3 regions of the Streptomyces sp. NPDC089424 genome follow, and region 2 is predicted to be linked to each of the others. Evidence: riboswitches for the same ligand, from Rfam matches in the RefSeq annotation. Region 2 holds a riboswitch; each other region holds the start of a gene.
The links. Region 2 has a riboswitch for cyclic di-AMP ahead of ACIP2X_RS19680 (M23 family metallopeptidase). Riboswitches for the same ligand answer to the same signal wherever they lie in the genome.

Region 1: it holds a riboswitch for cyclic di-AMP, as region 2 does, so the genes downstream of both, ACIP2X_RS02295 (peptidoglycan DD-metalloendopeptidase family protein) here and ACIP2X_RS19680 (M23 family metallopeptidase) in region 2, are expected to answer to the same signal.
Region 3: it holds a riboswitch for cyclic di-AMP, as region 2 does, so the genes downstream of both, ACIP2X_RS35155 (transglycosylase family protein) here and ACIP2X_RS19680 (M23 family metallopeptidase) in region 2, are expected to answer to the same signal.

Annotation. Positions count from the first base shown of each region.
Region 1 is NZ_JBIVHU010000001.1:548,112-555,044, reverse strand. It holds gene ACIP2X_RS02300 (SGNH/GDSL hydrolase family protein) at 1-782, opposite strand, end outside; gene ACIP2X_RS02295 (peptidoglycan DD-metalloendopeptidase family protein) at 1,005-2,000, opposite strand; cyclic di-AMP (ydaO/yuaA leader) riboswitch at 2,005-2,170, opposite strand; gene ACIP2X_RS02290 (tyrosine-protein phosphatase) at 2,572-3,369, shown strand; gene ACIP2X_RS02285 (DUF6126 family protein) at 3,390-3,509, opposite strand; gene ACIP2X_RS02280 (helix-turn-helix domain-containing protein) at 3,506-4,126, opposite strand; gene ACIP2X_RS02275 (aspartate aminotransferase family protein) at 4,221-5,648, opposite strand; gene dxs (1-deoxy-D-xylulose-5-phosphate synthase) at 5,645-6,933, opposite strand, start outside.
Region 2 is NZ_JBIVHU010000004.1:13,651-20,583, forward strand. It holds gene lhgO (L-2-hydroxyglutarate oxidase) at 1-1,012, shown strand, start outside; gene trmB (tRNA (guanosine(46)-N7)-methyltransferase TrmB) at 1,614-2,432, shown strand; gene ACIP2X_RS19675 (PrsW family intramembrane metalloprotease) at 2,475-3,785, shown strand; gene ACIP2X_RS19680 (M23 family metallopeptidase) at 3,897-4,943, opposite strand; cyclic di-AMP (ydaO/yuaA leader) riboswitch at 4,955-5,134, opposite strand; gene ACIP2X_RS19685 (PP2C family protein-serine/threonine phosphatase) at 5,350-6,600, opposite strand; tRNA gene ACIP2X_RS19690 (tRNA-Met) at 6,759-6,832, opposite strand.
Region 3 is NZ_JBIVHU010000011.1:99,754-106,686, forward strand. It holds gene ACIP2X_RS35135 (exopolyphosphatase) at 1-69, opposite strand, end outside; gene ACIP2X_RS35140 (DUF501 domain-containing protein) at 66-599, opposite strand; gene ACIP2X_RS35145 (septum formation initiator family protein) at 640-1,116, opposite strand; gene eno (phosphopyruvate hydratase) at 1,227-2,507, opposite strand; gene ACIP2X_RS35155 (transglycosylase family protein) at 2,804-3,502, opposite strand; cyclic di-AMP (ydaO/yuaA leader) riboswitch at 3,506-3,685, opposite strand; gene ACIP2X_RS35160 (transglycosylase family protein) at 3,892-4,968, opposite strand; gene ACIP2X_RS35165 (cytochrome P450) at 5,114-6,403, opposite strand; gene ACIP2X_RS35170 (nucleoside triphosphate pyrophosphohydrolase) at 6,653-6,933, opposite strand, start outside.

The sequences.
Region 1 (6,933 bases), on a different contig from region 2:
GCCACGGAGGCGATCCACGTCCTGATGTCGTCCGGCGACAGCACACCCTTGGCGGTGACATGGTCGCCCGACGACTCGCCGCGCAGCCGTCGGCCGATCCAGGGCACCAGGTACTCACGCGCCCAGTGGACGTCGTCCCGGCGCACGTCGAGGGCACCGCGCGGCGGAAGCGGCGGCCACGGCTGCTCCGGGTCGGCGGGGACGGCCAGGCGCAGGGCCTGACCGGCGCGCAGGGCCACGCGGGTGTGCCCCTCGGGCGACAGGTGCAGCCGGTCGTGGTCCCAGGCGCGCCGGTCCTGCACGGACTTGAGCGACCACAGGTCGAGCACGGGACAGCCGTACCGGTCGGCGATGGCGCGTACGTGGCCGTTGTACGTGGCGATCTTGCCGCGCAGATGCCGCAGCAGGGGAACGCCGCGGGTGTCGAAGCCGGTGGTCACGAGGACGGTGCCCACGGTGGCGGTCAGCGCGGCGACCCCGCGCTCGAAGCGCTCCGCCACGTCGTCGGGGTCGGTGCCGGGACGGATGATGTCGTTGCCGCCGGCGCAGAACGAGACCAGGTCCGGGGCGAGTTCCGCGGCCCTCGGGACCTGCTCCGCCACGATCTGGTCGAGCAGCCTGCCGCGCACGGCGAGGTTGGTGTACTGGAAGTCGCCCTCGGCCCGGCGGTCCGCGAGCAGTACGGCGAGACGGTCGGCCCAGCCGACGAACGCCCCGTCCGGTCCGGGGTCGCCGACGCCCTCGGTGAAGCTGTCCCCCACCGCCACGTACGACCCGATCACTGATGTGCTGTCACTCTTCGAATCGTCTGCCACGTCGGGACATGATTCCTGTTCGAATGTGACCTACGCGACCGTAGGCAGGGGTTGACGGACGGTGAGAAAGGCCACGGCCAAAGGATTGGTCAACTGCGGAATAAGGCCGGTGCGCCCGACGGCGGGTACACCGAAGGCCGGACCCCGGAAGCGGGGTCCGGCCTTCGGCCATGTACCGGGGGGCGTGCGTCAGCCGACCGTCACGCCCTTGGAGGCGAGGTAGGCGACCGGGTCGACGTCCGAGCCGTAGTCCGGGGTGGTGCGGATCTCGAAGTGCAGGTGCGGGCCGGTGGAGTTGCCGGTGGAGCCCGACAGGCCTATCTGCTGGCCCCCGGTCACGCTCTGACCGCTGGAGACGGACAGCGAGGAGAGGTGGGCGTACTGGGCGTAGAAGCCGTCGGCGAGCTTGATGACGACCTGGTTGCCGTAGGAACCGGCCCAGCCCGCGGAGACGACCGTGCCCGCGCCGACGGACTTGAGCGGCGTACCGCTCGCGGCGGCGAAGTCGACACCCGTGTGGTAGCCGCTGGCCCACATGCTGCCGGCCACGCGGTAGGCGGTGCCGACGCCGGCGCCGTCCACGGGGGCGGAGTAGCCGGCGGCCGCGGCGGTGTCGGCGGCCGGGGCCTCGGCGGCGGCGGGCTCGGGCGCCTGCGCCTCAGCCGCGGGCTCGGAGCTCTCGGAGCTCTCGGAGGACGGTGACGCCGTGGACGCCGAGGACTCGGCTTCGGAGGAGCCGGAGGACGACGAGGCCGGCTCGTCGGCGCCCGACTCGGCCCGCTCGCCGATCGTGAGCTTCAGACCGGGGTGGATGAGCGAGGGGTTCTCGCCGACCGCCTCCCGGTTGTCCTCGTAGAGCCGCTGCCAGCCACCGCTGACATCCTGCTCGTCGGCGATCTTGGAGAGGTAGTCGCCCACCCTCACGGAGTACGTCCGGGCGGCCGACTTCTGCGCGGTGGCCTGCTTCGCGGCGGACTGCTTCTCGGTGACCTGCTGCCGAACTGCCGTCTTCTGGACCGGGATCGACGAGACGGCCTTCTCCGCGGCGGACGGGACAGGGGCGGCATGGGCGCCGGCGGCCCCCATCAGCGGCAGGGCGAGTGCGGCGCCACCGGTTCCGGCGACGGCGATGGAGCGGGTGAAGCGCTGGGACTTGGGACGGCGGTGCTTACCCTTCGCGGGCATGGCGAATTCCTCTCCGGCGCCTGCGAGGTGAGCTGTCGGGTGCGGACTGGAGATGTCCGGCCGCGTGGGGACGCGGCTGTACCCCAAGCCGTTCCGGAGACCGGAACAGGCAGTTGTACCTGTGGGTCCCCCGCTCCTGCCGAACACGGGTGAGTTAGCGCGGGCACCGGGCGGCGGCAGGATTCGGCGTCCGTCCGGATCGGGTGGAACGTAAGCGACCGAGACGCAACGGGACAAGCAAGAGGTTTCACCGGAACGCCGTTTTCGTGATCCGTTCGCCCGATTTACGGTCACACTCCGTGCAGTGGGGCACATGTGCATTCCGTAAACGCCCTTGAAGGCATGTGAATTACGTGAGCATGACGAGCGACGCTCGGTCACGAATATGACGCTGCTCACGTGACACTGCTCCAGGCTTCCTCATTCCAGAACGAGTTGGAGCGAATCCCACTATTGAGACAGAAAGGACAGAAGAGACATACGAGGCGTGTTGCCGCCAGATCGCGTGTCGTATCGTCAAGGCGTGCCCGCCGACGAGTCGCGCCGGCGGGGCCGATGGGAGGGAGCCCCCGTGACGCAGCAGGTGCCGTCGACCGAGCCCGAACTGGCCGGAGTGCGCAACTTCCGTGACGTGGGCGGGCTGCCGACGGTGGACGGGCGCCGGGTGCGGCAGGGAGTGCTGTTCCGCAGCGGCCACCTCGCGCACGCCACCGCGCAGGACGCCGTGTTCCTGGCCTCCCTGGAGCTGCACACGATCTTCGACTTCCGCAACGCCGCGGACCAGAAGCTGGAGGGCCCGGACGTGGAGCTGCCGGGTGTGCGCAACGTGAACCTTCCGCTGACGGACCCCGCCGACGGCGCCGAGTTCTGGAAGATGGTCCGGGACGGCGATCTGGAGCAGCTGCGCGAGGTCCTGTCCGACGGCAAGGCGGCGGACCGGATGATCACCTCGTACCGCGCGATCGTCACGGAGCGCACCGCCGAGCACTCCCGGGTGCTGCACGCGCTCGCCGAGGACAGCGTCCCCGCGCTGATGCACTGCGCGGCGGGCAAGGACCGCGCCGGCCTGTCGATCGCCGTCACGCTGCTCGCGGTGGGCGTGGAGCGCGAGGCGATCCTCGCCGACTACCTGGAGTCCAACGCCAAGCACCGCCGCTACAAGGTGCACCGGGGCGGCAGCTCCGCCTCCGCCTACTCCCCGGAGGTCATGGAGCTGCTCAGCCCGCTCTTCGACGCGCGTGCCGAGTATCTGACGGCCGCGTTCGAGACCATCGAGGCGACCTGGGGCGACGTCGACACCTATCTGGCGCAGGGGCTCGGCGTCACCCCCGAAACCCGGGAGCGACTGCGCGAGCGCCTGCTCGACTGATCCCCGCTGAACCCTGCCCCCTACTTCGCCCCGACCTCGAACAGCAGATAGAGGAAGCCGGCGAAGAGGTGTCCCGCCGCGATGTAGATGACGAACCGGACCCAGATGCCGCGGGGAATCTTCCCCTCGATGTCACTCATGGCGTGTCTCCCGTGATAGGGCCGAGGCACAGCGCGGCCGTGGGGCTCTGCAGCAGGGTGTGGACGAAGAGGAGGTCGACCCCGCCCGGGTCCTGGGCGGCGATGCGGTGCGGGGTCAGTGAGTCGAAGTGGGCGCTGTCGCCCGGCCCGAGGGGGTGCGCGGCGTCCCCGAGGCGCAGCAGCAGCCGGCCCGTGAGGACGTAGAGCCATTCCTCACCGGGGTGCACCCGGACGATGTCGCCCTGCGAGCCGTACGGCACGTGCACGCGCAGGGCCTGCATGCCGCGCCCGGAGGCGCCGGCCTGCCAGTACGTCCAGCCGCCCGCGCCGCTGGGCTCCATGTCGGCGGCGCGCACGACGGCGTCCCGGTCGGGGACCGTCTCCCCCAGCAGCTCCGAGACAGTCGTACTGTAGACACGCGCGAGCGCCAGCAGCATCGGCAGTGAGGGCTGGCGCTGTCCGGTCTCCAGCCGGGACAGATGGGCGGGCGACAGCCCGGCCGCACGGGCGGCGGCCTCCAGGGTGAGGGAGGCCCGGCGGCGCAGGTCGCGGAGCTGCGGGGCGACGACCGGCAGCGCACCGGCCGCTTCTGCCCCGGTCTCCGGGGAGGAGTTCATGGCTCCATTGAGCCGGATTATTGCCCCTGGGGCAAATTTCTTGCCTCAGAGGCAAAGCCCGAGCTCCTCGCCCCCCGTCAGGGGAACGACGGCGTCAGCGGTGGGCCACCGCCTGCTTCACCAGCGTCCTTCCGAAGTCCCACATCAGCCCGCCGCCGCTGTGCGCGTCGTCCATCACCTCCGTGAAGGCCGCCACGAACCGGTCGACCTCGGGCTCCCCGATGACGAGCGGCGGAATCAGCTTGATCACCTCCAGATGGTCGCCGGAGACCTGGGTCAGGATCCGGTGCCGCTGGAGCAGCGGGACGACGACCATCTGCGCGAAGAGTCCCTTGCGGGCCGCCTGGAGCATGGTCCAGCGGCTGCGCAGCTTCAGCGACCGGGGCCGGCCGAACTCGATGCCGATCATGAGCCCCCGGCCGCGCACGTCCGCGAGCAGCTCGTACTTGTCGACCAGCGCGGCGAGCCGGGACCTGAGCAGTTCCCCGGTGGTCCGGACGCCCGCGACGACCTGCTCGCTCTCCATGACGGAGAGCACCGCGAGCCCGGCCGCCATGGCCTGTGCGTTGGAGCCGAAGCTGGCCGAGTGGACCAGCACGCGGTCCATCGACGAGTAGACCTTCTTGAAGATCCAGTCCTTGCCGAGCGTGGCACCCACCGGCACGTAGCCACCGGAGAGCGCCTTCGCCACGCAGACCAGGTCCGGCTCGACGCCCTCCTCGTGCTGGTAGGCGTAGAAGTCGCCGGTGCGGCCGAGGCCCGTCTGCACCTCGTCGGCGATGAGCAGCGCCTTGTGCCGGTGCAGCAGGTCCTGCGCGGCCCGCAGGTAGCCGGGCGGGGCCTCGTGCACGCCCTTGCCCTGGATCGGCTCCACGATCAGCGCGGCGACGTCGCCCTTCTTCAGCTCGCGTGCCAGGGCGTCGAGGTCGCCGAGCGGGACGGCCGTGTCGGGGAGCAGCGGGGCGAAACCGTCGCGGAATCCCGCCTCGCCGTTCACGGACAGCGAGCCGGTCGTCAGGCCGTGGAAGGCGTGCGCGCAGTACAGGACCCTGGGCCTGCCGGTCACGAACCGGGCGAACTTCAGCGCGGTCTCCACCGCCTCCGTCCCGCTGTTGCCGAAGAACACCCGGTCCAGGTGGGGGCTGTGCGCCAGCAGCCGCTCGGCGAGCAGGCCGGGCAGCGGCTGGCAGTCGAACCGGGTGAGGTCGGCGAGCTGTGCGTCCAGGACGTCGTGCAGCGCCTTGCGCACGACGGGGTGGTGGCGGCCCAGGCCCATCACCCCGAAGCCCGCGAGCATGTCGAGGTAGTCGTTGCCCTCGGCGTCCCAGAAGTGGGCGCCCTCGGCCCGCTCGTAGACCTTGTCGAAGCCGATGGTGTGCAGCATGCGCGGCAACTGGTGGTTGAGGTACCGGGAGTGCAGCTCGTAGCGCTCGGCCCCCCGTTCGGCGAGCAGCGCGCCGAGGTCGAACGTGCCGCCGGGCGCGGGCTCCGGCGGCGGCGAGGCGGGTTCCGCGGTGGTCATGGGTGGTTCTCCTTGGACAGCGATTCCCCGGCGGCGGTCGCCTTGGAGGACTGCTCCGGCACCGGTACGACGGCCCCCGTGGCGGGCTTGCGAGGTGCGGACCGCTCCTGGTGTACGGCCAGGCTCGCGCCGATCCGCCCGGCGATCTCGACCGGCGTGAGGCCGATGTCGGCGAGGACCTCGCTCCGCTTGGCGTGCGCCAGGAACTGCTCGGGGATGCCGAACCTGCGCACCGGCACGTCCAGGTCGGCGTCGCCCAGCGCCAGCGCCACGGCGGCACCGACCCCCGCCGCCCGGCTGTTGTCCTCGACCACGGCCACCAGCCGGTGCTCCGCGGCGAGGCCGGGCAGCGCCGGATCCACGGGCTTGACCCACCGCGGGTCCACCACCGTGCAGCCGATCCCCCGGGCCTCGAGCAGCTCGGCGGCCTGCAGGCACACCGGCGCCATCACACCGACCGCGACGAGCAGCACCTCGGGTGCCTCGGCACGGTGCAGCACGTCGATGCCGCCCACCCGGTCGATCGCGGGGACGCACGGCCCCACGGACTCCTTCGGGAACCGCACCAGCGTGGGCGCGTCGTCGACGGCGACCGCCTCGCGCAGCTGCGCCCGCAGCTGGTCGGCGTCGCGCGGGGCGGCGATCCGCAGCCCGGGCACGACCTGGAGGACCGACATGTCCCACATCCCGTTGTGGGAGGCCCCGTCGACCCCGGTCACCCCGGCCCGGTCCAGGACGAAGGTCACCCCGCAGCGGTGCAGGGCCACGTCCATCAGGAGCTGGTCGAAGGCGCGGTTGAGGAACGTGGCGTAGACCGCGACGACCGGGTGCAGCCCGCCGGTGGCGAGACCGGCCGCGGAGACGGCGGCGTGCTGCTCCGCGATCCCGACGTCCCAGACCCGGTCCGGGAACCGCTGGGCGAACGCGCCGAGGCCCACCGGGTGCAGCATGGCCGCCGTGATCGCGACGACGTCCTCGCGCTCCTCGGCGATCCGCACGATCTCCTCACCGAACACCGAGGTCCAGGAGGGCCCGCCCGCCGGCGCCAGCGGCTCGCAGGTCAGCGGGTCCATCACGCCGACGGTGTGGAAGTGGTCCTCCTCGTGCGCGAGGGCCGGTTCGTAGCCGCGGCCCTTCTCGGTACGGCAGTGCACCAGCACCGGCCCGTGGAAGCGTTTCGCGCGTCTGAGCGCCGACTCGACGGCCCCCACGTCGTGCCCGTCGATCGGGCCGACGTACTTCAGACCGAGGTCCTCGAACATGCCCTGGGGCGCGAACGCGTCCT
Region 2 (6,933 bases):
GCTCAAGGCGCGGTACGCGGTGCGGGGCGCGGCCGAGATGGTGAAGTTCTGCGCGGAGTACGACATCGCGCACGCGGTCACCGGCAAGCTGATCGTCGCCACCGAGCGCGCCGAGCTGCCCCGGCTGCACGCCCTGGTGCAGCGCGGGCGGGAGAACGGCATTCCGGTGCGGGAGCTGGTCGCGGGGCAGATCACGGAGTACGAGCCAGGAGTGCGGGGACTGGCGGCCATACAGGTCGGGACGACCGGGGTGTGCGACTTCGTCGCGGTCGCGCGGCAGCTGGCCGAGGCGTCGGGCGCCGAGATCCGCTACGGCGCGGAGGTGCAGCGCATCGACCGGCGCCCGGACCTGGGGGTCGCCGTGCGGACGGCGGACGGCGACGTGGTGCGCGGGCGGGTTCTGGTGAACTGCGCCGGGCTGTACTGCGACGAGATCGCCCGGATGACCGGCGACGATCCCGGCATGCGGATCATCCCCTTCCGGGGGGAGTACTACGAGCTGGCGCGGCCCGAGCTGGTGCGGGGCCTGGTCTATCCGGTCCCCGACCCGGCGTTCCCCTTCCTCGGCGTGCACCTCACCCGCGGCATCGACGGCGGCGTCCACGTCGGTCCCAACGCCGTCCCGGCACTCGCCCGCGAGGGCTACGACCGTGGGGTGGTCCGGCCCCGTGAGCTGGCCCGGACGCTGGCCTGGCCCGGAGCGTGGCGGATAGCGGGCCGGCACTGGCGCTACGGGGGCGGGGAGCTGTGGCGCTCGCTGTCCAAGGCCGCGTTCGCCCGGGCCGTACGCAGACTGCTGCCCGCGGTGACGGAGGAGGACCTGGTCCCGTCGGCGGCCGGGGTGCGGGCCCAGGCGGTGCTCCGGGACGGCACGCTGGTGGACGACTTCCTGATCCATGAGGGCGCCCGCGCCGTCCACGTCCTGAACGCGCCGTCCCCGGCGGCGACGGCGTCCCTGCCGATCGGCCGGGAGGTGGCCCGCCGCGCCCTGAACACGCTGAACCACATCTGACGCCCCCCACCGCCCACGCCAACACCAGCACGCCCCGGCCACCCACACGCGCCCACGGTGCAGCCACCACGCCCTTCGACCCGCCCACCGGCGCCACACCCCCGCTGCCCTCCACGCCCCGGCGCCCGCACGCGCCCGCCGCCCCCACGCCCGGCACCCGCAGATCCCGGCTGCCCGCACACCTGACCCCTGCACACCTCCGCCGACTACACGCGCCGGCCGCCCCGTGCCTGGCCGCCCGCAAACTCCGACTGCCGCACACGCCTGCCACCCCCACGCGTGGCGCCCGCAGATCCCGGCTGCCCGCACACCCCTGCACACCTCCGCCGACCACGCGCCGGCCGCCCCGATGCGTGGCCGCCCGCAACCCCCGGCCACCCGCACACGCCCACTGCCCGCACACCCCCGACCTGCACGCGCCCGCCGCCCCGGACCTGTGCCCGCCCCTGCCGGCCCCGCCACCCCGCGCCTGCCGCCCGCACCCCACCGCACCCACACCCTCGCCGCCCCACCCCACCGTCGTCCCCGCCGCCCCCGACTCGACGAGCGTCGGGAACGCCACGGAGTCGCTCGGCTCCGACCCCGTAAAATCGACCCCACTGTGTCTGACTCGCTGAACACCCCCGAAGCCCCTCACCCCACCCTCGATGCCGTCGCCGGACGGGTGCGGGTCAAGGGGGAGCCGCGTTTTCCGGACGGCCCGAAGGCGGACCCCGCCGGGTCGCACTTCGAGCGGCGGATCCGGAGTTTCCAGCCGCGGCGGAGCCGGGTGACGGCGGGGCAGGCGGACGCCTTGCAGCGGCTGTGGCCCCTGTGGGGACTGGACATCGACGGCTCGCGGGTCCTGGACCTCGCCGAGCTGTACGGCAACGACAACCCCGTCGTGCTGGAGATCGGCTTCGGCATGGGCGAGGCCACCGCCCGGATGGCCGCCGCCGACCCGGACACCAACATCCTCGCCGTGGACGTCCACACCCCCGGCCAGGGCAATCTGCTCAACCTGGCCGACCAGAGCGGCATCGGCAACGTCCGGGTGGCCAACGGCGACGCGATCATCCTGCTGCGCGAGATGCTCCGCCCGGACTCCCTCGACGGGCTGCGCGTCTTCTTCCCGGACCCCTGGCCCAAGAAGCGGCACCACAAGCGGCGGCTGATCCAGCCGGACTTCCTCACCCTCGCCGCGACCCGTCTGAAGCCGGGCGCGCTCGTGCACTGCGCGACGGACTGGGAGCCGTACGCGGAGGTGATGCTGGAGGTGCTCACCGCGCACCCCGCGTTCGCGAACACCCGGCCCGGCGGAGGTTTCGCGCCACGTCCCGGCTTCCGCCCCCGCACCCGTTTCGAGGGGCAGGGCCTGGAGAAGGGTCATGTGGTGAACGACCTGCTCTTCCGCCGTGTGCGCCGCGAAGGTCAGCCATAAAACCTGCCCTCGTTCGCCTCCTCGCTCGTTAGGGTCAATGCCGTGGCGACCAGTCCCCCGTACCCGACGCACCCCGGCATACCGGCCGGCGGCACCCTGCGGCACGCGCACTGGTGGCACAGGCGGTGGGTGCGGTACGGCGCGCTGATCACGCTGCTCACCCTGTCCGGCCTGGTGATCCTCGCCCTGGTCCGCGAACAGACCGGCACCGAGGGCTTCCTCGTCGGACTCGGCCTCGCGATCCTGCCCGTGCCGCTGCTGATAGCCGTCTTCCGCTGGCTGGACCGGGTCGAGCCCGGACCCTGGCGGAACCTGGTGTTCGCCTTCTCCTGGGGCGCCTGCGCCGCCGCGCTGGTAGCGATCATCGCCAACAGCTTCGCGACCCGGTGGATAGCGACCGCGACCGCCGACCCGACCAGCGCGGACACCTGGGGCGCCACGGTCATAGCCCCGGTCGTCGAGGAGTCCGCGAAGGCGGCCGCGATCCTGCTGCTCTTCCTCTTCCGGCGGCGCGATTTCACCGGCATCGTGGACGGCGTGGTGATAGCGGGCGTCACCGCCACCGGCTTCGCCTTCACCGAGAACATCCTCTACCTCGGCACCGCCTTCGGCACCGACCAGCTGGCCGGTCACAGCGGCATCGCCTCGGTGACCGCCGCGACCTTCTTCGTGCGGGTCATCATGTCGCCGTTCGCGCACCCCCTGTTCACGGTGCTCACCGGCATCGGCTTCGGCATCGCCGCCCTCGCCGGGGAACGCCAGCGACTGCGCCGCGTCCTGCTGCCCCCGGCCGGGCTGCTGCTCGCGATGGGCATGCACGCCTTCTGGAACGGCTCGGCGACCTTCGGCGACTACGGCTTCTTCGCGGTGTACGGCGGCTTCATGGTCCCCGCGTTCGGCCTGCTGACCTGGCTGGTGATCTGGACGCGCCAGCGCGAGCTGCGGACCGTCCGTGAGGAACTACCGGCCTATGTCGTCGCCGGCTGGCTCTCGCCCGCCGAGCCGTTCGCCCTCGGCTCGATGCGGGCCCGCCGGCTGGCCCGCGAGTACGCCGGCCACCACCTCGGCAGACCGGCGGGCCGCACGGTCGCGCAGTACGAGGCGTACGCCACGTCTCTCGCCTTCCTCCGGCGCCGGGGCCGCCTGGGCCGTGCCCGCGCGGACTTCGTCGTACGGGAAGGCGAGCTGCTCCAGGAGCTGTGGAACCGCCGGGACATCGCCCGCCCGGCCCTGGAGTACGCGGCGCGGGCGACCGCTCCGCCCGTGCCGGTGCTGCTGCCGCCGGTCCACGGCTGGGCGCCCGTGCACGGGCCGGCGACGCCCTACCCGGCGTACAACCCGTACCGGACGTAGGGCGAGGACGGCGGCGCGGGGGCGCCCCGGACAGACGAAAACCGGCAGTCCTGACGTCGGGGGGTTGCCGTCAGGACCACCGGAGTTCGCGTCGGACCCGGGTCGGGAGCCTCAGGGGGTGAGGCCCTTGCTCTGCAGCCAGGCCATCGGGTCGATGCCACCGCCGCCGGTGTGCACCTCCAGGTGCAGGTGGGCGCCGGTCACGTTGCCCGTCGCGCCCACACGGCCGATCACATCGCCGGTGGCGACCTTCTGGCCGACACTGACGCCGATCGACGACTGGTGGGCGTACCAGATCTCGGTGCCGTCGTCGAGGGTCAGCACGGTCTTGTAGCCGTACGAGCCGTTCCAGCCGGCCTCGGTGATGGTGCCGCTGTGCACGGCCTTGAGAGGCGTACCGGTCGGCGCGGCGAAGTCGAGACCCGTGTGGTACCCGGAGGACCACAGGGCGCCGGCCTGGCCGAAGGTGGAGGTGAGGGTGTACGACGAGGTCGGCAGCGTGAACTGCTTGGCCAGCGCGGCGAGCCGCTCGGCCTCGGCCTTCTGCCGGGCCTCCTCCTCGGCCTTCGCCTTGGCGGCGGCGGCCTTCTCCTTGGCCTCCTGCTCCGCCTTGGCGGCGGCCTCGGCGGCGGCCTTCTCGGCGGCGGCCACGGCCTCCGCGGCGGCCTTGCTCTCGACCTGCTCCTGCTGCTGCTCGGCCTGCGCGATGATGCGGGCCCGCAGCGTCTCACCGGCGTCGGTGGTGCCCTCCGCGGTGTCCACGGTGGCCGTGGCGAGGCTGCTGAGCGGAGCGGTCGCGGTCTTGGTGTCGGCGGAGCCGGAGTCGTCGTCGGAGATCAGCGAGCCGACGTTCGGCAGGTCGGGCATCGAGATCGACACCGGCGGCTTGCCGGTGTTGGCGCTCGCCATGCCGCCCGCGCCGACCGCGGCTATGACACCGACGCCGAGAACGGTGGAGCTGCGGGCGAGTCCGCCGCCGCGCTGCTTGCTGACACGATGCCGGCCGCGTACGGGAAGGAGGGTCTCCGCGCTGGGATTCCACTCCTCCCACGGCCCCTCGTCGGTGCGCGGCGCGCCGTAGACGAATGTGTCGGTGCCGTCGGCGGTGCGCTGCTGCGGCACGAACGGGGCCTGTGGGGCAGGCCGGTTGGACGCCACGTGGGCGTGCTCCTTTCCTTCCTTCTCGCCTACCGGGTTAGCTGACGGGTTCGGAGCAGGAAGGTCTCCTACGCGCGTAAATCAGCCGTACTGCTACGGCGACATACGCCCGATTCACCCCAATGTGGTGGTTCCCCGGTTCCCTTGTGCGGCCGGTGAGGGCCTCGCGCGGGATTCGGCGCGTGCGCACGGAGCCGCCTCTTGTGACGGCTGGGACGACCGCGCTGCGTTATCGGACGTTAATAGAACCGGGGCCTGATTTCCAAGCTGTTCCACTTGATCATTAACGCTTTCTGTCGGGACGTACAGGTCTATGAACGGCGAAAATCGGGCGAGTTGACCGTCATTCGGAGTCATCTCCACATCTGACGGTGTGTCAGTCGTTATGCGGAGGGCTCTCGTTCGATCACCCGGGGTGACACTCGTCGGCCGGCCGCCGGACCGCGAGCAGCGCCATGTCGTCGGTGGTGCCGCCGCCGCTGTGCAGGCGTACCTCTTCGGCCACCGTGCGCAGCAGTTCGCCGGGGCTGGGAAAGGTCCGGCCGGCAAGGCGGGCAGCGGGGTCGTAGAAGGCGCCGTGCGCGTCGCGGGCCTCGGACAGGCCGTCGGTGTACAGCAGGAGCGTCGCCCCGCCCGGGAAGGGGCACGCCTGCGCACGGTCCGGCCAGGTGCCCAGCTCACCCATCCCGAGCGGCAGCGCCGGATCACGGGCGGGCAGCGTGCTGACCGTGCCGTCGGCGTGCAGCATCAGGGGCGGTGGATGGCCGCGGTTGAGGATCCGTACGACCCCGTCGTCGTGCGGGATCTCGGCGAGGACGGCGGTGGTGAAGCCCTCGAAGGCGTCGATCCCGTCCCGGCGGGTGCCCTCACGCGCCAGCGCCCGCTCCAGCCGCTGCGCGACCGCCTCCAGCGTCGTCTCGTGCTCGGCCGCCTCCCGGAACGCCCCGATGACCACCGCGACCGCGGCGACCGCCCCCATGCCCTTGCCCCGCACGTCCCCGACCACCAGTCGCACGCCGAACCTGCTGTCCTGCACGGCGTAGAGGTCCCCGCCGATGAAGGCGTCGGCCTGGGCGGCCTCGTAGCGCGCGGCGATCTCGAACCCGCCGATCCGCCCGACCGGCTCCGGCAGCACCGCCAGCTGGGCGGCCTCGGCGATCTCCCAGGCCGAGTCGAGGCGGGCGTGGCTGCGCCGGACGAGCACGTTGATCAGGACGGCGAGGAGGGAGACGGTGACCACGGTCGCCAGCTCGGTGAGCGACTCCACCTCCGTGACCTCGTCGAACCGGAGGTCCAGGCCGAGGACCACGAGCACGGCCGCCACCCCGGTGAGGATCGTGGCGCGGCGGGACAGCAGCGGGGCGGCGATCAGCGGGGCGGCGGTGAACAGGGGCGCGCCGGTGAAGCCGCGGGGGGTCATGTAGTCGTAGCCGCCGCCGATCACCAGGAGCAGGGCGGGCAGGACGCGGACGAAGGTGCCGGCATAGGAGATCGGCCGTGTCTCGGGTGGCGGCAGGGGCGGTACCGGGCTCTCCGACGTGGGGAGGTCGTCCGGGTCGCCGGGGACGGAGGCAGGGTCCCTGGGGGCCGGGTCGCCGGGGACGCGGCCGCCGGATCCGGCGTACGGCCCCTCTCCCTCTGCCTCCGCAGGCCGCACTGTCGTCTCCCGTTACGCAGGTCACCGCACCTGTCCAGGGTTCCTGGAGTGGCGGCCCGCTACCAGCCGGGCGGGCCGACCGGATGATGGGCGCGAGCGTGCCGGGAAGCGACTCGGGGCCGGAATCCATGATCTGGATTCCGGCCCCGGGCCTTCAGTAGCGGGGACAGGATTTGAACCTGCGACCTCTGGGTTATGAGCCCAGCGAGCTACCGAGCTGCTCCACCCCGCGTCGGTAGACACCAGTGTACGCCATGCACGGGACGCTCCGCGCCAGGGTTTCCCGCCGCCCTCACCGACCAGCTCTTTCCGCGCTCGCGGTGCGATCACACC
Region 3 (6,933 bases), on a different contig from region 2:
CGCGTCCACGTCGGCCACGAGGAGCCGGATCGAGTTCGTACCGCAGTCCACGGCGGCCACGCGCGTCACGTGACGTCCTCCTCGTTCGCCGCGGTCACGCACGCGCCCTTGCGCCACCACTGCGGCAGCATCGCCAGGGCCTCGTCACCGAGCGGGTTGACGCCCGGTCCGGCGGCCAGGCTGTGCGCGACGAGCACGTGCAGGCACTTCACCCGGTCCGGCATGCCACCCGCGCTCGGGAAGTCCTTGAGCTCCTCGATCTCGTCCCGGCGCCGGACGTAGTCCTCGTGCGCGGCGCGGTACGCGGCGGCCAGCTCCGGGTCGGTCTCCAGCCGGGCCGTCATCTCCTTCATCACGCCCTCGGCCTCCAGCGTGCCGATGGCCGACGAGGCCCGCGGGCACGTCAGGTAGTACAGCGTCGGGAAGGGCGTGCCGTCTGGCAGCCGGGGGGCCGTCTCCACGACGTCCGGCTGCCCGCACGGGCACCGGTGCGCGATCGCGCGCAGTCCGCGCGGCGGCCGCCCGAGCTGCTGCTTGAAGGCCTCGACGTCGGCGTCGGTGGGCTCGGTGCGCGGGGTGGGCGGCGGGGGCGTTTCCATACCTGTCTCTCTATGCGTTCACCGGCCGGAGGCGTCCGGCTCAATGGTGGGCGGCGTCGGCCTTGTCGACCCCGTCCCAGACGTTCGCGTACCAGGGGCGGTCGGTCGTGCCCTGGTCGGTGCGCGACTGCCGGGCGGCTTCCGGGTCGATCACGACGTAGCCGGTCTCGCCCGGCATCACGTAGTGCAGCCGCTGCCGGATCTGCTGCTCCGCGTACGCGTCGTCCTGCCAGCGTGCCTTGAGGTCGCGCAGTTCCTCGACCCGCGCCTCGGCCTGCTGCCGCTGCTCCCGCAGGTCGGCGATCTCGGCCCGCTGGGCGACGTACTGCCTTATCGGGTAGGCGAGCGCGACGACGAGGGAGCAGACGACGAGGGCGAGCAGGGCGGCGCGGCCGGTGAGCCGGGAGCGGCGGGCCTGGCGGCGGGTCTGCGACCGGTAGACCCGGGCCGCGGTCTGCTCGCCCAGCAGCCTGAGCCTGGTCGCGGTGGAGAAACGGTCCCGTTCCTTCACGGCCATCTGGCTCTCGCCTCCCCATGCCTGCGTGGTGCACACGCGCGTACGTCCCCGCACACGGTACGGGACCGGGTGCGGGGACGTACGGACGACGCCTCCTACGAGGGCGTCGCTCAGCCCTTGAAGCGGGGGAAGGCGCTGCGGCCGGCGTACACCGCGGCGTCGTCGAGGATCTCCTCGATGCGCAGCAGCTGGTTGTACTTGGCCACGCGCTCGGAGCGGGCCGGGGCGCCGGTCTTGATCTGACCGCAGTTGGTGGCGACGGCGAGGTCGGCGATGGTGACGTCCTCGGTCTCACCGGAGCGGTGCGACATCATGCACTTGAAGCCGCTGCGCTGGGCGAGCTCGACGGCGTCCAGGGTCTCGGTCAGGGAGCCGATCTGGTTGACCTTGACGAGCAGGGCGTTGGCGGCCCCGTCCTCGATGCCACGGGCCAGGCGCTCCGGGTTGGTGACGAACAGGTCGTCGCCGACGAGCTGGACCTTGTCACCGAGCTTCTCGGTGATGGTCTTCCAGCCCTCCCAGTCGTCCTCGAACAGCGGGTCCTCGATGGAGACCAGCGGGTACGCGTCGACGAGCTCCGCGTAGTACTCGGTCATCTCGGCGGCCGAGCGGTCCTTGCCCTCGAAGGTGTAGACGCCGTCCTTGTAGAACTCGGACGCGGCGACGTCGAGGGCGAGGGCGATCTGCTCGCCCGGGGTGTAGCCGGCCTCCTTGATGGCCTCGAGGATGAGGTCGAGGGCCTCACGGTTGGAGCCGAGGTTCGGGGCGAAGCCGCCCTCGTCGCCGAGGCCGGTGGCCAGGCCCTTGCCCTTCAGCACCTTCTTGAGGGTGTGGTAGACCTCGGTGCCCCAGCGCAGGGCCTCGGAGAAGGACTCCGCGCCGATCGGGGCGATCATGAACTCCTGGATGTCCACGTTGGAGTCGGCGTGCGAGCCGCCGTTCAGGATGTTCATCATCGGCACCGGCAGCAGGTGCGCGTTGGGGCCGCCCAGGTAGCGGAAGAGCGGCAGGTCGCTGGCCTCGGAGGCGGCGTGGGCGACGGCGAGCGAGACGCCGAGGATGGCGTTGGCGCCGAGGGAGCCCTTGTTGTCGGTGGCGTCCAGGTCGAACATCGCCTGGTCGATCAGGCGCTGCTCGGTGGCGTCGTAGCCGACGAGCTCCGGGCCGATCTGCTCGATGACGGCCAGGACGGCCTTCTCGACGCCCTTGCCGAGGTAGCGGTTGGGGTCGCCGTCGCGGAGTTCGATGGCCTCGAAGGCGCCGGTGGAAGCGCCGGACGGAACGGCGGCACGACCCGTGCTGCCGTCGTCGAGGCCGACCTCGACCTCGACCGTGGGGTTGCCTCGGGAGTCCAGGATTTCCCGGGCTACGACGACGTCGATGGACGGCACGAGCATCTCCTTCGTGGATGTGACGCGATGAGCAGGACCGCGGCGGCTCTGCGAGACGAGCCTAACCGGCTCCGTGCGATCGGCCAGCCGGTCGCCCCTCTCATGGACCGAACCGAGAGTAAATTGTTTCCGAACGAAACAAAGACGGGGGTGCACCGCACGGCGAGCGGCACACGAAAAAGCCCCGCCCCGGTGCGTACGGGGGAAGACGCACCGGGGCGGGGAGCCCGTGGGGACGGGGGGGGGTGACCCTCACGGGAGCCAGGGGGCCTCCGGCGGGTCGGCGGCGGACCGTTCTACTTCAGGTGCAGCTGCTGACCCGGGAAGATGAGGTCGGCGTCCTCGACGATGTCCTTGTTCAGCTGGAACAGCTTCTCCCAGCCACCCTTGACGTCGTGGTCGGCGGCGATGGTGCTGAGGGTGTCACCCTCGACGACCTTGTACTCGCCGTCGCCCTTCTTCACCTTGTCGCCGGTCGGCGTGGTGACGGTCTCCTTCGCGGCCGGACGCTCCGCGGAACGCGAAGCCGGCTGCTCCTCGGTCGCGCGCGTCTCGGTGCCGGTGCTCTGCGACTCGTCGGCGGCGGAGCCGCTGCCGGCGGAGCCGCCGCCGGTGTAGGTGGCGTTCGACAGGCCGGTGCCGCAGACCGGCCAGGCGCCCTTGCCCTGACCCGCGAGCACCTTCTCGGCGATCTGGATCTGCTGCTCCTTGGAGGCCTGGTCGGCCGTGCCGGCGAACTGCGTGCCGCCGTACGCGGCCCAGGTGGAGGCGGAGAACTGCAGACCGCCGTAGTAACCGTTGCCGGTGTTGATGGACCAGTTGCCGCCGGACTCGCACTGGGCGACGGCGTCCCACTCGGAGGCCGTGGCGGCGGAGGCGCTGCCGGCCGCCATCAGCGGGGCGGCGACGGCGGCGGCGCCGGTGACGCCGACGGCGGCGATGGCGCGAACGGTCCTGGACGCACGACGGTGCTTGCCCTTGCTGGAAAACAGCATGGTTGATCCCCTCACCGACGCCTGCGAGGTGAGCTGTCGGGTTCGGGCCGGTTGAGTTGCCCGGCCACACCTCACTGGGAGGCGTGGCTTCACCCCAAGCCGGTTCCGGCGCTGAGTCTCCTCAACTGCCGGGTCCGGCACCTACCTTGGGTCCCCCGCTCCTGCCTACGGCGCTTGACGCGACGACTGTTCCCGGAGGGCCGCTGGCAGGATTCGGCGTTGCGGCACCCGGGGCTCGTGGTGACGAGCGGTCATGACCGTAGACAGGCGATCGACGGAATTTCAAAGACGATCAGGGCTTCTGAGACTCATCCCACACTTTCGCCAAATCGGACATTCGACTCGAAGTGTGACGTGAACTCCCGCTGTTCCCGGGCCGTTTCCCGCCCCTACCTGCCGGCCGACTCCGCGCCGACATCCAGCGACTGACCGGGGACGATGTGGTCGGGGTCGCCACCGAGGGCGTCCTGGTTGACGACGTACAGCGCGGCCCATCCACCCTGCACGCCAAGGGAGTCGGCGATGTCCCAGAGGGTGTCGCCGTCCCGGACCGTGTACGCGTCGTCGAGGCCCGGACGCCCGGCGGCACCGTCCCGCGAGGCGTGCCGCCCCGAGGAGCCGCCGGCGCGCTCGCCGTCCTCGTCCGCACTGCCTCCCCGGTGCTTGCCGGTGCCGAGGAGGCCCGTGTCGGTGAGGTCCGAGGCGCTCGGGGTGCTCGAAGGCACGCCCGAAGGCGAGGAACTTGAGGGGGATTCGCCCGATTCGGGGGATTCGCTGGAACCGGTGGACTCGCCGGAGCCGGGCGAGGTCGAGCCCTCGGCACCCGGGGAGCTGGAGCCGCCGGACGGGGTGGATTCGCCGGATTCCGAAGGGTTCGCGGAGTTCGTGGGCGTGCGGGACTCCCCGGCACCCCGGGAGCTGCCGGACCCCTTCGCGTCACCGTCCCGGTCGGAGGCACCGGAGGAGGTGTGACCGGACGAGTTGGACAATCCGAGCGAGTTGGACAGACTGCCCGTATCGCTGCTTCTCGTGTACGACGGCGTACTGGACGCGTCACCGACCACACCCGTGTCGACGGTGGCCGACTCGGAGTCCGCCTCCAGCCCCACCAGCGGGCCGCAGGTAGCCCAGGCGCCGACGCCCTGGTCCTCGAGGACCTTCTCGGCGACGGCGATCTGCTGCGAACGGCTGGCCAGATCCGCGCTCGCGGCATAGGTGAGGCCGCCGTACTTCTCCCAGTCCCGCTGGGAGAGTTGGAGGCCGCCGTAGGAGCCGTTGCCCGTGTCGGCGCTCCAGGAGCCGCCGGTCTCGCACTCGGCGACCCGGTCCCAGGTCGTCCCGCTGGCCGCGCTCGCACCGGTGGCGGCGAGGAGGGGGAGGGCGATGGCGGAGCCGGTCACGCCGGCCGCGACGACGAGTGCGGGCGCCTGACGGGGGCGACGGTGACGACCGTTCCCGGAGAGCATGCGGGGACCTTTCGCGTGACAGCGGGGACCTGCGCGGCCGGTGAAACCGAGAGGCCGTGCTGAGGGGTGAAGGTATAGGCAGACGATCACTTGTCACAAGTTCATGCCGCGCAGATCACGTGAAGATCACATAGTTGAAAGACCGTCACTTTTCCCGCACAGGCGTGAACTCCACCGGCAGCGTCCGCAGACCTCGCATGATGAGCCCGCCCCGCCAGCGCAGTTCGGCGGGATCCGCGGCGAGCCGCAGGTCGGGGAGGCGGGTCAGGAGGGTGGCCAGCGCGGTCCGGCCCTCCAGACGGGCCAGCGGCGCCCCGAGGCAGTAGTGGAGGCCGTGGCCGTAACCGAGGTGCTGGTTGTCACGGCGGGCGAGATCGAGCGTGTCCGGGTCCGCGAACCGCTCCGGATCCCGGTCGGCGGCGGCAAGCACGACGAGGACCGGGTCGCCGGGTGCGATGTCCTGGCCGCCGATGGTGAGCGGCTGGGTGGCGAACCGCCAGGTGGCGAGTTCGACGGGGCCGTCGTAGCGCAGGAGTTCCTCGACACCGGTCTCCAGCAGGGCCTGTTCGCCGCGGGCCAACGACTCCTGGAGCAGGGCGCGTTGGGCGGGGTGGGTGAGAAGGGCGAAGGTGCCGTTGCCGATGAGGTTCACGGTCGTCTCGAAGCCGGCGAACAGAAGGATGAAGGCCATCGCCGCGGCCTCGTTCTCGGTGAGGTGCTCGCCGTGGTCGGAGGCGCGGATGAGGCCGGAGATGAGGTCCTCGCCGGGGGCGGGCTCGGCGGGGAGGGACTCGCGCTTGCGGTGGATCAGCTCGGCGAGATAGCCGCGCATCCTCTTCACCGAGCGCGCCACCCCGCCGCGGGGGCCCTTGCCGTGCCGGATCATCATGCCCGCCCAGTCCCGGAAGTCGTCCTGGTCCTCGGGCGGGACGCCGAGCAGGTCGCAGATGGCGTAGATGGGGAGCGGGAAGGCGAACTCGTGGATGAGGTCGGCGGAGCCGTTGCCGGCGAACCGGCCGATGAGGTCGTCGGTGAGCCGCTGCACGCGCGGGGCGAACTCGGCGACGCGGCGCGGGGTGAACGCCTTCGCGACCAGCCGCCGCAGCCGGGTGTGGTCCGGCGGGTCGATGTTGAGCAGATGCGTCATCAGCTCGGCCTTGCGCTCACCGGGGATACCTGTCTTCCCCTTGGCGTGCGCGGGCTCGTCGTGGTGCGCCGGGTTCTTGGACAGCCGCTGGTCGGCGAGGGCCTGCTTGGCGTCCGCGTACCGGGTGACCAGCCACGCCTCCACCCCGCTGGGCAGCCTCGTGCGGTGCACGGGGGCGTGCTCCCGCAGCCAGGCGTACGCGGGGTAGGGGTCGGTCGCGAACTCCCAGGTGAAGAGTTCGGGCGCCGGGGCGGGCGCGGGCGCGTCGGGGTGGTGCTGGTCGGTCACTCCCCGACGGTATCCGCCACACCGGACCACACACCGCACAGCCGCCCGCCGGGCCCGCCCCGCAGCAGTCCCGGCGGGCACGGCGTCGGGCGGCGGACACGGCGGGCACGGCGTCGCACAGCGGACACGGCGGGCACAGCGTCGCACGGCAGACACGGCGGGCACGGCGTCGCACGGCGGGCAAGGCATCGTGCGGCGTCGCACGGCGGGCAAGGCGTCGTGCGGTGGACTGGGATCCTCGGACGGGCCCTAGGCGTCGGCGCCTTCGGTCGCGCGTACCGCGTCGCGGTAGGCGCGGGCCGCCGCGCGCAGGGCCGTCTCCGGGTCCGTACCCTCGGCCTCGGCGCGGATCGCGAGGGCCAGCAGCTCGTACCCGATGCCCTCGCCCGCCGGCGGGGGCACGTCCAGCCCTGCCGTGCGCACCCGGGACGCCAGCTTCGCCGCGAGGGCCAGGCCGGGCTGGTGCAGCGGGATGCCCTCGGTCACCGAGGTCCGCCGCTTCTCCTCGGCCTTGGTGCGCAGCCAGTGCG